DNA from 3 places in the Desulfovibrio sp. SGI.133 genome. Region 3 is predicted to be linked to each of the others. Evidence: riboswitches for the same ligand, from Rfam matches in the RefSeq annotation. Region 3 holds a riboswitch; each other region holds the start of a gene.
The links. A riboswitch is a leader RNA that binds a small molecule or an ion and turns the genes downstream of it on or off. The one in region 3 is predicted to bind cobalamin.
Positions count from the first base shown of each region.

Region 1: another riboswitch for cobalamin. It lies ahead of ACQRBR_RS04225 (anaerobic ribonucleoside triphosphate reductase); the one in region 3 lies ahead of ACQRBR_RS05310 (sirohydrochlorin cobaltochelatase).
Region 2: another riboswitch for cobalamin. It lies ahead of ACQRBR_RS08055 (FecCD family ABC transporter permease); the one in region 3 lies ahead of ACQRBR_RS05310 (sirohydrochlorin cobaltochelatase).

Region 1 covers NZ_JBNPMK010000002.1:326,004-330,276, reverse strand. The annotation lists gene ACQRBR_RS04225 (anaerobic ribonucleoside triphosphate reductase) at 1-1,977, opposite strand, end outside; cobalamin riboswitch at 2,174-2,350, opposite strand; gene larA (nickel-dependent lactate racemase) at 2,708-4,009, opposite strand.
Region 2 covers NZ_JBNPMK010000005.1:57,914-62,186, reverse strand. The annotation lists gene ACQRBR_RS08065 (ABC transporter substrate-binding protein) at 1-90, opposite strand, end outside; gene ACQRBR_RS08060 (ABC transporter ATP-binding protein) at 80-889, opposite strand; gene ACQRBR_RS08055 (FecCD family ABC transporter permease) at 889-1,953, opposite strand; cobalamin riboswitch at 2,085-2,263, opposite strand; gene ACQRBR_RS08050 (polyphenol oxidase family protein) at 2,484-3,230, opposite strand; gene ACQRBR_RS08045 (5-formyltetrahydrofolate cyclo-ligase) at 3,221-3,838, opposite strand; gene ACQRBR_RS08040 (metallophosphoesterase) at 3,910-4,273, shown strand, end outside.
Region 3 covers NZ_JBNPMK010000003.1:38,003-42,275, forward strand. The annotation lists gene ACQRBR_RS05300 (30S ribosomal protein S1) at 1-305, opposite strand, end outside; gene ACQRBR_RS05305 (SAM-dependent methyltransferase) at 685-1,557, opposite strand; cobalamin riboswitch at 2,201-2,398, shown strand; gene ACQRBR_RS05310 (sirohydrochlorin cobaltochelatase) at 2,420-3,307, shown strand; gene ACQRBR_RS05315 (phenylacetate--CoA ligase) at 3,829-4,273, opposite strand, start outside.

The DNA.
Region 1 (4,273 bases), on a different contig from region 3:
GTGGTAGGGCGCTTCCAGCTCGATCTTGCGGAAGGCCTTGATGGGGAAATACACGGGCACGTGGAAGGAGTTGGTGTAGTACTCCCGGTCCGTGACGCCCTTGATGACGCCGTACTTCTTGCGGTCCAAGGCCACGAAACGGCCGCTCAGACCTTCGGCAGGCGTAGCGATCAGGGTAAAGTTCAGATGCGTCTTGGCGGCTTCGTCATCGCAGCGCTTGCGCATGTGTTCCACGATGCGCAGGCCCAGCTTCTGGGACTCTTCGCTCTCGCCGTGATGCTTGCCGGTCAGGGCCACCAGGGTCTCGGCCAGACCGATGAAGCCCACGGTCAGGGTGCCGTGCTTGAGCACTTCGGCCACGCTCTCGTCCCAGTCCAGCTTTTCGGAATCCAGCCAGATGCCGTTGCCCATCAGGAAGGGATAGTTGCGCACCTTCTTGGAGCACTGGATGTCGAAGCGGTGCAGCAGTTGGCGGAACACCAGGTCGATCTGATCGTCCAGCAGCTGGAAGAAGCGATCCAGATCGCCCTTGGCCTCGATGCCCAGGCGGGGCAGGTTGATGGACGTGAAGCTCAGGTTGCCGCGGCCGCAGGTCACCTGGCGGTCGGGATCGTACACGTTGCCCAGCACGCGGGTACGGCAGCCCATGTAGGCCACTTCGCTGTTGTAGTCACCGGGCTTGTAGTACTGCAGGTTGAACGGCGCATCCAGGAAGCTGAAATTGGGGAACAGGCGCATGGCCGAGGTCTTGATGGCCATCTTGAACAGGTCGTAGTTGGGGTCGCCTTCGTTGTAGTTGACGCCTTCCTTGACCTTAAAGATCTGCACCGGGAAGATGGAGGTCTCACCGCTGCCCAGACCGGCCTGGGTGGCCAGCAGCAGGTTACGCACCACCATGCGGCCTTCGGCGGAGGTGTCGGTGCCGTAGTTGACGGAGCTGAAGGGCACCTGCGCACCGGCGCGGGAATTCATGGTGTTCAGGTTGTGCACAAAGGCTTCCATGGCCTGGTAGGTGCGGCGGTCGGTGATGCGCAGGGCTTCCTCGGCGGCGTAGGCATGGGCGGCACGCACCAGCTCGCGCTCGTTCTCGGCCACCAGGCCTTCCATGCGCTTGCCCAGTTCGTCCACATCGGCCATGCGGATGGCGGGCATCACGGGCAGCAGGATCTGCTGGCTGAATTCTTCGGCCTGGGCGGCATCCATGCCGGTCCTGATGCGCACGAAGGCGGTGAAGGCGTGGCGGTATTCCTTGCGGAAGGTCTTGGCCACGCCGCCGGCCATGGCGTAATCGAAGTGCGGCACGCTCTGGCCGCCGTGCATCTCGTTCTGGTTGGCCTGGATGGCGATACAGGCCAGGGCGGAATAGCTCTCGATGGAATTGGGCTCGCGCAGATGGCCGTGACCGGTGGAGAACCCGTTGCGGAACAGCGGGATCAGGTCGATCTGGCAACAGGTCTCGGTGAGCATGTAGAAATCCTTGTCATGGATATGGATGTCACCGTTGATGTGCGCGGCCGAGGCGTCCTTGGGCAGGACGTAGTTGTCGGTGAAATACTTGGCCCCTTCGGAACCGTACTTGAGCATGGTGCCCATGGCCGTATCGCCGTCGATGTTGGCGTTCTCGCGCTTGATGTCTTCTTCGATGGCAGGCGCGTAGGTCAGGGTCTTGTAGATCTCCATCAGGTAGGATTCCGCGTTGCGGCGCTTGGTGTGCTCGGCGCGGTACAGGATGTAGGCCTTGGCGGTCTTGGCGTAATCGTACTGGATCAGGGTCTCTTCCACCACGTCCTGGATCTCTTCCACATGGCGGAGGTTTTGGGCTTCGAGCTTGCGGCAGACCTTTTCGGTGACGAACAGGAGATCCGTGGGGGACATGTCCTCGCCGGACGCCTTGTTGGCCTTGGTAATGGCATTGAGAATCTTGACGGAATCAAAGGCGACCTCGGTCCCGTCCCGCTTGATGATGCTCGCAAGCATGTTTTCCTGCTCCAGATCCAAAGATATTTGTTTTCCTGACCCGTTTTAGGGTCAACACAAAAGACCCTCCCTGTAGGGGAGGTCTCAGGCCCTGAAAAATCATGAAAAAAGGTGGAAAAAAGATACGGACGCCCGGCGACAGAGTGTCATGACGTCCCTTCCCAGCGGCAAAAACCCGTTGCCGTGAGGCTGTCCCCATGGACAAGCGGCAGAAGCAGGTCTTCCGGCTCGTCACCCTGCTCCCGGCCTTCCCGGCGGTTGCCAGTGGCACACGGGGGGAGCAGGTTCTGCGACTTACGGCGGCGGGTCCGCTCCCGGATCTCACGGGATTCCCGATGAAGCTCGTAGCAGCGCTTCTGCCCGCTCAAGATGGCAAAAGGTGCCTCACGTGTCAACACAGAGTTTTTGTAAGTATTTTACAACATTTTGAAATAATTGTAAAAAATCACAAGTCTGCGCCAAAACAGGCAATTTGCCAAAGTCCGCGCCAATTCTGGGCTGGCGGGATTTTTGAATCCGCAGACCACTCCGCCTGCGTCGTTTTTCACAACTTGCCGCCCTGCCGGAGCCCCCTTTTCTGCATAAAAAAGGGCTCTCCTCCGGGAAACAGATTCCCCTGATAGAGGATCCCTGCCGGGTGACACAGCCCGCGTACGGACCGCGCATCCGGCGGGGACCCATGGTTCAACCGGCGCGGGTACCCGAAGATGCCCGCGCCGGCCTGTGGCCGCTAGACCGCCAGCTTGGGCAGGGTCGAGGCGCCGTGCGGCATGATGATGGTGCGCACGTCCAGCTCCTGTCCCAGGAAATGGCGAGCCTTGTCCAGGGCCTCGTCCAAGGTATGGCAGACATGCATCTTCGTCTTGCCGAACAGGGCGGCATCCATGTCCGTCACCAGGATGAGGTTGTGTTTCTCGGCCGCCTCGGCAAAGAGGAAGCCCACATAGCTGCCGATGGAGAAGGTATCGCGCAGGGCCTTTTCACGGGCCTGCATGTCGCTGTAGGCGCAGATCTGCGTCTCCACATCGGGGTTGCCGAAGCCTTCGGAGCAGCGGGAAAGCAGGATCATGGTCCCGCCAGGCTGCACGGCGCTCAGGGCGTTGCTCAGCAGCTTGATGGTCTGGTAAAGGTTGATGTCCTTGGGGTAGCCGCCCGCGCTGGCCACCACCAGGGGGGTACGCTCGGGGATGGTCACGCCTTCCATGCTGTCCACCAGACGGCAGGCCGCCGCATGGGACTGGACCCAGTCACCGGCAAAGGCCTTGATGATGCGGTAATCGTCATTGACCACCACATTGAGGCCGAAGCAGGGCCGGGCCATGGCCGCGGCCTCGAAGATGTCGGCATGGAAAATGTTGGTGTCCGCCATGTTGGCGCTGCGCACGTCGGCGTTGGTGCCGTTGCCGAAACCGGGGTTCAGGGCCTGCTTGTGGTGGCGCTGGATGGTCTCGTAACCGGCGATGCCGGGCAGCAGCATCTTGCCGCCGCCACCGAAGCCCGCCAGGAAGTGGTAGACCACGCCGCAGGTGATGATGATCTTGTCACAGGCCATGGCGTAGCTGTTGAACCATACCGGCGTGCCGCGGCTGGTATCGCCCACGTGCACCAGATGGGCCGTATCGCGGCAGTCGTGGTCGATGACGCGGATACAGCGGCAGATGTCCTCGCCCAGCAGGCGGGTTTGCTCGTCGCCCATGTGGGCACGATGCGTGCCCGTGGCCGTGACGATGAGGATGTCGCTGTCGGGGATACCGCAGGCGTTGAGCTCTTCCACCATCACGTGGACGTAGACCGCGGGCGACTGCCACAAGCGGGTCACATCGGGTACCAGCAGGCAGATCTTCTCGCCGGGGTTGACGATGTCCTTCAGGCAAGGCGAACCGATGGGATGGCGCAGGGCCTCACGCACGGCCTGATCCGGTTCCATGACCGGCAAGGACACAGGATTGGACTCCAGCACGGCCACCAGGTTCTTGTCGGCCACCGGCATGGTCCAGGAAATATCACCATAGTGCAGCGTATGTTCTGACATGACGCACCTCATTCCCTCTAAAGCCAGAAAACAGCGGAACACCTCCGCAGAGGTCCGCGAATATAGGCCCCTCGCCCGCGGGCCGCAAGCCAAAAATCCGGGGAACCCTCCGATTTTATTTTATAAAATATCACATACCAAGCACTCTGCTTTGATTCCGTGCCGCCTGCCGGACTTCGCCCCGGCCCATTGATCCCCCTCCTCTCCCGCCCTTGGTAAACGGGATCGAACCACACAGCCCGCAACATCCACGCCTGCCCCTCT
Region 2 (4,273 bases), on a different contig from region 3:
GCAGAGGCACAAGCAGAGCCCCCGCCACAGGCCAGGGCGAAAGCCCAGAGCGGCAACGCGCTGCCATAGACGACAAAGATCAGGCTTCATGCGGCGAGTCCTCCCGGTATTCAGGGCCACGAGGCCGCAGGGGCAGGGCCTGGGGCAGACCGTTGCGGGGATGCGGGACGATATGCAAGTCCACGGCATAGAGAGCGCGCAGGTTCTCCGCCGTGAAGCAGCGGCGCACCGGGCCGTCGAACAATACGCGGCCCTCGCGCAGACCCAGCAGACGGGTGGCATACTGGGCCGCCAGATTGCAGTCATGCATCACCAGCAGCAGCGCGGCACCTGCCCGACGACGGCGCTCCAGCAGGTCGAAAAGTTCCAGCATCCGGGCCAAGTCCAGACCGGCGGCCAGCTCGTCCAGCAGCAGCACGGGGCTTTGCTGGGCCAGCGTCCGGGCCAGGGCCACACGCTGCAATTCACCGCCGGAAAGCTCGCTTACCTGCCGCCCGGCCAGCGGCAAGGCACCGGTCTCCTCCAGGGCCTCGTGGGCGATACGCCGGTCTTCGGCGCTGTAGCTGCCCCACCAGCCCAGCCAGGGATAGCGGCCCAGCAGGACCATCTGCAGGGCTGTCATGCCCTGCGGCGCGGCACTGCGCTGGGAAAGTACGGCCACCCGGCGGGCCCGCTCCCGGGGGGAAAGACGGCGGATGTCCGCGCCTTGTACCTGCACCATGCCCGCCGTCGGCATCAGACTGCCCGCCAGCACCCGCAGCAGTGTGGTCTTGCCGCTGCCGTTGGGCCCCAGCAGAGCCACGGCCTCACCGGGATGGAGGTCGATGTCCACGCCGTGCAATATCTCGTCCGTGCCGTAGGCCGCCCGGATGCCCTTTGCCCGCAGCATCAGCGCCTCCGCACCAGAAAAGCGAAAAAGGGGCCGCCCAGCAGGGCCGTCACCACACCCACGGGCAACTCCTGCCCGCCGGAAAGCACACAGCGGGCCAGCACGTCCGCCCAGACCAGCAAGATACCGCCGCCCAGGAACGCGCCGTACAGCAAGGGCCCGTGCGCGCCGCCCAGCAGCATGCGCAGGACATGCGGCACCACCAGGCCCACGAAGCCGATGACCCCGGCCACGGCCACGCAACCGGCCGTCATGCAGCTGGCACCGGCCAGCAGCCAAAAACGGGTGCGGCCCACGGCAAGGCCCAGATGCGCGGCCTGTTCATCGCCCAAGGCCAGCATGTCCAGCTTGCGCCAGCCCGGCAGCACCACCAGCAGCCCCGGCAGCAAGGTGGCCAGCAGGAGCGGCACGCTGTCCCAGCCACGGCCCTGCAGGCTGCCCATGATCCAGAAAACTATGCTGGTGACGGATTCTTCATTGAGGGCTTTGACCAGGGCCACCACAGCGCCCAGAAAGGCCGCCACGGCGATACCGGCCAGGATGACGGTCTCGCGCCTAAAGCTCCCCTGCCCGCTGCCCAGCCAGAGCGCGCCGCCCAAGGCCAGCAGAGAGCCCAGCAGGGCCGACAGGGACACTGTGGCTGCTGCGGAAAGACCCACGGCAAGGCCTCCGGCCCAGATGCCCAGGGTACCGCCCAGTGCGATGGCCATGCTGGCGCCGCAGGCAGCTCCGGCGGAAATGCCCAGAGTGAAGGGGTCCGCCAGCGGATTGCGCAGCACGCCCTGCAGGGCCACACCGGCCACGGCCAGCGCACCGCCACACAGCAGGCCCAGCAGTACGCGAGCCAGACGGATCTGTCCCACCACCAGCTGCACGCTGCCGTCCGCGGGGGGGCACAGACCCACCACGGCCCCCAGCGCCTGCCAGACATCGGCCACAGCCACAGGCACGGGCCCGGGCAGGCAGGCCAGCGGCAACGAAGCGCACCAGAGGACGGCCAGCAACACGCAGCACCAGCGGCGCGCGCTCCGGGTATCCTTGGCAATGGGGCTGTTCTCCGGCATGGTCCGTCCTGTCATGGCCATCAGTGGCCGGGCACACTGGCCCGGAAACAAAAAAAGCCCCTTCCACCACTGGAAGAGGCCCGTATTCCCTTGCTCCCCTCGGCAAGACCCGTGCCGATACCGGTCGCGGCCGTCGGCCACGGTCCACGGCAGGTATTCCGGCTCGGCCCCCGGCTTCCGGCCTTCCCGTTGCCAGTGGCACATGAAGGAAGCTGGTATGCGGGCCTTACGGCGGCGGGTCCGCTCCCGATTCTCACGGGATTCCCTTTTGACGCCGGCAGGTTCCGGCGACCATGGACGCGCTACTCTAGGCAGGGAGCTGCGGCTTGTCAACGTATGGCGAAAAGGGGGAGGTGCGGCAGACAAGTCACGGCAGGGGCTGCCTCCCCGTAGCCAGCTATGTTCCATCCTTACAGACAAAAGCGCGTTGGAAAGGGGATGGGGGGAGCTTGAGGGGGGAAGGGGAAGACCTTGTGCGCGAGCCAAGGTTTCCTCCTTCCCCCCTCATCACAAGCAAGCTCTCCGGCCTGCTAGTCCAGACGCCAGATGACGCTGGCCTGACGGCCGGAAGCCTTCACGCAGCGGTACGAGAAGAACTGACGGTTGCAGCTGGCCGTGCACAGGTCGATGCCGTAGATATTGCGCGGCAGCAGCCCGGCCTGCTCCAGCTGCCAGCGTGTCAGGCCCCACAGGTCCATGGTGCGGCTTTGGGCATCGAACCAGGGGCGGAACTCGTCGCCCCACTCGCTCTCGAAATTGATGAACTCCGCCCGGGCCGGGCCCAGGCTCGGGCCGCGCACGGCCAGAAGCTCACGCGGTTCCACGCCGTAATGCTCGCAGAAGCGGCGCACCCCGGAACCGGGGAAGTCACAACGGTTGCCGCGCCAGCCCGCATGGATGCCGGCCACGAAACGGCCGCTCTTGTGGGCCAGCAGGATGGGCTGGCAATCGGCGGTCTTGATGGCCAGTCCCAGCCCCGCCTGACTGGTGGCCATGCCGTCGGCATCGCAACGAGGCACGGCGTCGGGCTCCACGGCCTCGGGCTCGAAGATCATGGCATCGCCATGCACCTGATTGAGTTCGGCCATGCGCCGGAGGCCCAGGGCCGCCCGCAGTTCGCGACGGTTGCCGATGACGCTCTGCCGGTCATCAGCCGTGGCGAGGGAGATGTTGCCACCGGCGTAGGGGCCATCTCCGGCCTCCTGCCAGCGGGTCTGGAAGGCGCAGCGCACATTGTCCACGCCGGGGAACACAAAGGGGATGAAACTTACAGGCATACGAGTCCTTCTTCAGTACACAGGCAGTCCACGGGCCGATCCCAGTCCTGGGAAGGCAGCGCGTCCACCACCTGGAAAGCATAGCACAGGCCCACCAGCAGGGGCCGCCGACCGCTGCCCCGGGCGCCGAACGCCGCCAGGAAACGGTCATAGTAGCCGCCGCCGAAGCCCAGGCGGTTGCCCATGCGGTCAAAGGCCACACCGGGCAGGATGAGCACGTCGGGACAGAAATCGGGATGGGCCAGCACAGGGGGCGCCATGCCCAGCAGACCGGCATGGGGCTCCAGCATCTTGTAGGGCCCGGCGGCCATATCGCCCACCCGGGAACAGGGCACGAAGTCCATGAGCCCGCGTTCCAAGCGCACCCGGGGCAGGTAGACCCGCACACGGCGCTGCCAGGCATCGGCCAGCAGGTAGCCGGTATGCACTTCTTCCGGCAGGGCCACGTACAGGGCCACGCGGGCGGCCTGCTGCCAGACGTCCCAGTCCAGCAGGGCCTGCTGGGCCGCCCGGGCCCGCTGCCGTGCCAGGTCGGGGTCCTGACCGCGCCGCAGCCCACGCATGCGGGCGCGCAATTCCTTCTTCTGCTCATCGGGGGAAAGGGACATGGAGGTCTTTCCATCCTTGCTAAAATGTGCCATAGTTCGCGGAGTGACTTTATAACAAAGGAAACACCGCCATGCCAAGCGTCAACGAACAGGATCATCTCTGGATTGCCGTTGGGGACATTCACGACGAGCCCGGGCTGTTTGCCCGTATCCCCGAGCTGGCGCAGGCAGACGGCATCATCGTCACCGGCGACCTGACCATCACAGGCGGCGTCAAGCAAGCCGAAATGGTCATGGACGTTCTGCGGGCGCACAATCCCCGCATCTGGGCCCAGATCGGCAACATGGACCGGCCCGAAGTGGACGAATGGCTGAGCGGCCTAGGCTGCAACCTGCACACGCAGGTGCACGAGCTCACGCCCGATACGGCCATCTTCGGCATCGGGGCCTCCACGTTCACGCCTTTCGGGACGCCCAGCGAGTTTCCTGAATCCA
Region 3 (4,273 bases):
CGCTTGGCCTTCTCAAAGGACAGCGTGATGGTGCCTTCCATTTCGTTCTTGCGAACGACGTAGACATCCACACGGTCGCCCACGCTGACGGTCATGTTGCCGGCGGCGTCACGGAACTCGCTGGCCGGGATCTGGCCTTCGGACTTGAAGTTCACGTCCACCAGAACATTGTCGTCATCCACGCGAACGATCTCGCCCTTGGTGATAGAGCCTTCTTCGAGGTCGCCGAAGTCGGGATTGAGATAGTTTTCAAGGGCGCTTTCGAAACTCATTTCGTTTTCGTGCCCGGTTTCCTTGTCTGCCATGCTTGACATGCCTCCAAACATAATTTGTCCCCTGTGCGGGGGTGAAAGAAAGTAGCAAAAGGAAAGGCAAAGCACAAGGCGAAAATGGCCCGGACACGTGTCAGGGCACGCGGAACGGCCCTTTCCACGCCATGGTCGACGAACGGAACGTTGTGAAAGGACAGGGAAAAGAGCTCCCCATTCCTGACAATGGTTCCTGAAAAGAAAAAGGGAGGTGCGGCACCGCAAGGCAGGGCCTCGCCCCCGGAAGGCCGTGCCGGACTGCCTGCCATGGCTGCATATACCCATCGCCGTCTGCCCCCTGCGATGACCGGAAAACGAAAAGCGGGCACACCGTCCGGCGACGGCATGCCCGCATCATGGCGATGGAAAGGATGGCTTAGTCGGCCAGCTTCACGAAGGTCAGCTCGTGCTTGTTGCAGGAAAGATGCAGCAGACGGCCGCCCGGGATGGCCGCGAAGGCCCGCGCCGTCTCGTGGTCGGTCTGGGCCTGGAACTTGAGCGTGCAGACCACGTTGCGGCAGGCATCGGCCGCCAGCCATTCCTGCACGGTCTCCAGCAGGCGGTCGGGGTAGCATATCATGTCCGAGAACAGCCAGTCCACCTGGCCCACATGGCGCGGCTCAAGGCCGAAGCCGCTGCCCAGACAGTGGTTGACGCCGGGCATGGCCGCCACCTGGGGCGCCAGCTCGGCCTTGTCCACGCTGAACACGCGGCAGCCCAGCCGCCCCAGCACCCAGGTCCAGCCGCCCGGCGCGGCGCCCAGGTCGATGCACAGTTCCCCCGGCGCGGGCGTGCGCCCGGTCAGGGTGAATACTTCCCACAGCTTGAGGTAGGCGCGTCCCGGCGGGTCCTCGCGGTTTTCCACGAACTGCACTTCCCCGTCGGCAAAGGGCGAGGTGGTGCGCGGCGAGGCCAGCATCAGGTCTTTTTCCCACAGGGTGAAGGCCCCCAGCGGCGCGGACGGAGCGGGCGTGCCGAAGTGCAGAGGCCGTGCCGCCACATAGGGCAGCTGCTCCTGCATGAGGCGCAGACGCCGCACATGTCCGCCAAGGGTGGGGATGTGCGCCCGCCAGTTGCGTTGCAGAGCCGAGAGCTGCCGTGCTCCGCTGCCGATGGAAGTGATGGGGATCCAGCGCGGTTCCGTCCAGACGTTCTGGGCCCAGGCCGCGGGCTCCGTGCCCCGGGCCAGCACCAGACGGCCACGCACGGTGATGACGCGGTCCCCCAGCTCTTCCAGCAGGGGCTGCATGTAGTCACGCGCCGCCACCTGCACGCTGAAATCTTCTTTGGGCAGGGCCGAACGGGGCAGGTCGGGCCAGCGACGGGCCAGAATCACCTGTTCCTGCTGCCGGGCCTCGCGCCGCTGTTCCCGGCGCTCCTGCCGCCAGCGAGGCAGGGCATGGGCCTCCCCGGCGGCATGTTCCGGCTGTTCCGCCTTCTTGCCCCGGCCCGTTTTGGCCCGGGCGGGAGCCTGCGCTGCCGGCTCCCCGGAAACACGACGCCCGGAACGGCGGGACGGGCCTTGCCTGTCCGCGCCCTGCTCCGGGCTGGCCTTGCCCCCGCTGCGACGGCGGGGCGCTGAACGTTTTTTCTCTTCCCTGTCGGCTTCCTGCGGGGCCTGCTCCTCATGGAGGGCGCCACGACGGGGCGCGGGAAATGATCGACTGTGCGTACTCATGCGGTCAGCATAGCCCAAAGCCCGGACAAGGCCAAGCGTCCGCCGGCCTCCTTCGGCGCGCGGGGATGGCGCGAGGGCGAAAAAACGGCATGCCCGTCCTCCCCTCGCGGACCTGCGCCGCCCGTGCCGCAACGGCCGGACAAAAGGAGCCTTCCCCCCGCACCTCCCGGACAGTACAGGCTTTTACTTTCCCGCCCGGCTTGACTTTTATGCTCCAAACCGTTTCTGATGGCGCATCCATGCGGGGAATTCCGTGCAAATCGGAAACAGTCGCGCTGCGGTAAGAGGGTACGGAGCTTCTTTGGCGACACGCCACGACAGCCAGCCGTCACGGTGAAGGCGAAGCAAAGGCCCGGAGGCATGCCTCCCCATTCCCTCAAGTCCGAATACCCGCCCCATCCCTAACCTTTCAACGCGTCATTGAGGAGGTTCCATGCGTCACATCCCCACAACATCCCTGCGCTCCACGCTGCTGGCCCTGCTGCTCACCCTCTGCCTGGCCCTGCCTGCCCTGGCGGCCCAGAAGGAAGGCCTGCTGCTGGTGGCCTTCGGCACCAGCGTGCCCGAGGCCCAGCCCGCCCTGACCGCCATCGACAAGGAATTCAAGGCCGCCTTCCCCCACAGTCCCGTGGTCTGGGCCTATACCTCCAGCATCATCCGGGCCAAGCTGGAAAAGAAGGGCGTGCATATCGGTGACGTGGCCGCCGGTCTGGAAGAACTGGCCCGGCAAAAGGTGGACGTGGTGCGCGTCCAGTCCCTGCATGTGGTGGCCGGTGAGGAATTCAGCGAGATGGAGCGTCTGCTCGTCAGCTGGCTGGCCCGCCATCCCGACACGTTCCAGGCCGTCTATCTGGGCCGCCCGCTGCTGGAATCCCGGCAGGATGCCGAAGATGTCTGCCGCGCCGTCCTCGGCGCCACCGAAGGCAAGCGCAAGTCCGGCGAGCTGCTGGCCCTCATGGGCCACGGCCAGAGCCACGGCCGGGGCGACATGATCATCGAAGGCATGCGCGCCGCCCTGGCCGATGCCGACAACCTGGCCGTGCTGGCCACGGTGGAAGGCTCGCGCGGTTTCGACCAGGTGCTTGCCGCCATCAAGACCAGCCGCGCGTCCGTCATCTGGCTCCAGCCCTTCATGGTGGTGGCCGGGGACCATGCCCGCAACGACCTGGCCGGTGACGAGCCCGATTCCTGGGCCTCGCAGATCCGCGCCCTGGGCCTCACCCCCCGCCCCGTACTCACCGGTCTGGGCGAGCTGCCCGGCGTGCGCGCCGTCTTCGTGCGTCACGCCCGCGACAGCCAGGACGATCTGCTGAAGCAGTAAGACAAGATGCCGCCAAGGGGAGACGGGGCCCCTTTTGGAAAAGGGTCCCCCTTCTCCCCCTGGACCCCCTCTTCCCCCCTAAAACTTTTTCTCCGGTCCGGCCGGATGGTCCCCGTCGCTGTCTGAAAGGACAGGCCATCCGGCACAGGACAGGCAGCCCGCAGCCCCGTCAGCCAGACGGTCGCAGAGACGAGAATCATAGACTTCAACTAAAAAAGGACGCCACGCATGGCGTCCTTTTTTATTGGCTTCTTTGGGGTGGCCCAAACTGTGCGACCGTTTGTCCGCGAAGTCCTGGCCGTTTCCTTCCCATAAAAAAGCAATCATCTCTCCCCGGCCCACCTGCCGCCCCTGCTTTCGTGCGACCGGGGGACGGGCGTACGAAGAAAGCCCGCCGTGGTCAGGCGGGCCTTCACTGATCCGAACAAAAGTTTTTGGGAGGGATGGGGGGAGCTTGAGGGGGGAAGGGGCGACCTTTTTTCAAAAAGGGCCCCCTTCCCCTCTCAAAAAACAACCACCGCCTAGCGCAGGTCGGTGACGCGCTTGGACTTGCTGAAGGTACGGGGCAGGCTGGCGTGGTCGGCAAGCTTCACGGCCACGCGGGCCAGCAGGGACTTGTGCAGGCGCTGTTCCAGCGCGGCCACCAGCTGGGCATCGCCGCCGGAGGTGGCGCCCTGGGCGCGTTCCACGGTCAGGGTCATGTGGTCCAGCGAGCGGTCGTCGCGGGTCAGTTCCACATGATATTCGCCGCCCAGCTCGGGGAAGGCGCCGATGACGTCCATGATCTGGCCGGGGTAGATGTTGACGCCGCGGTAGATGATCATGTCGTCGGAGCGGCCGAGGATGCGGTCATGGCGGGGCATGCTGAGGCCGCAGGGGCAGTCGCCGGGCAGCAGGCGGGAAAGGTCGTGGGTGCGGTAGCGCAGCAGGGGCACGGCCTCCTTGCGCAGGCTGGTGACCACCATC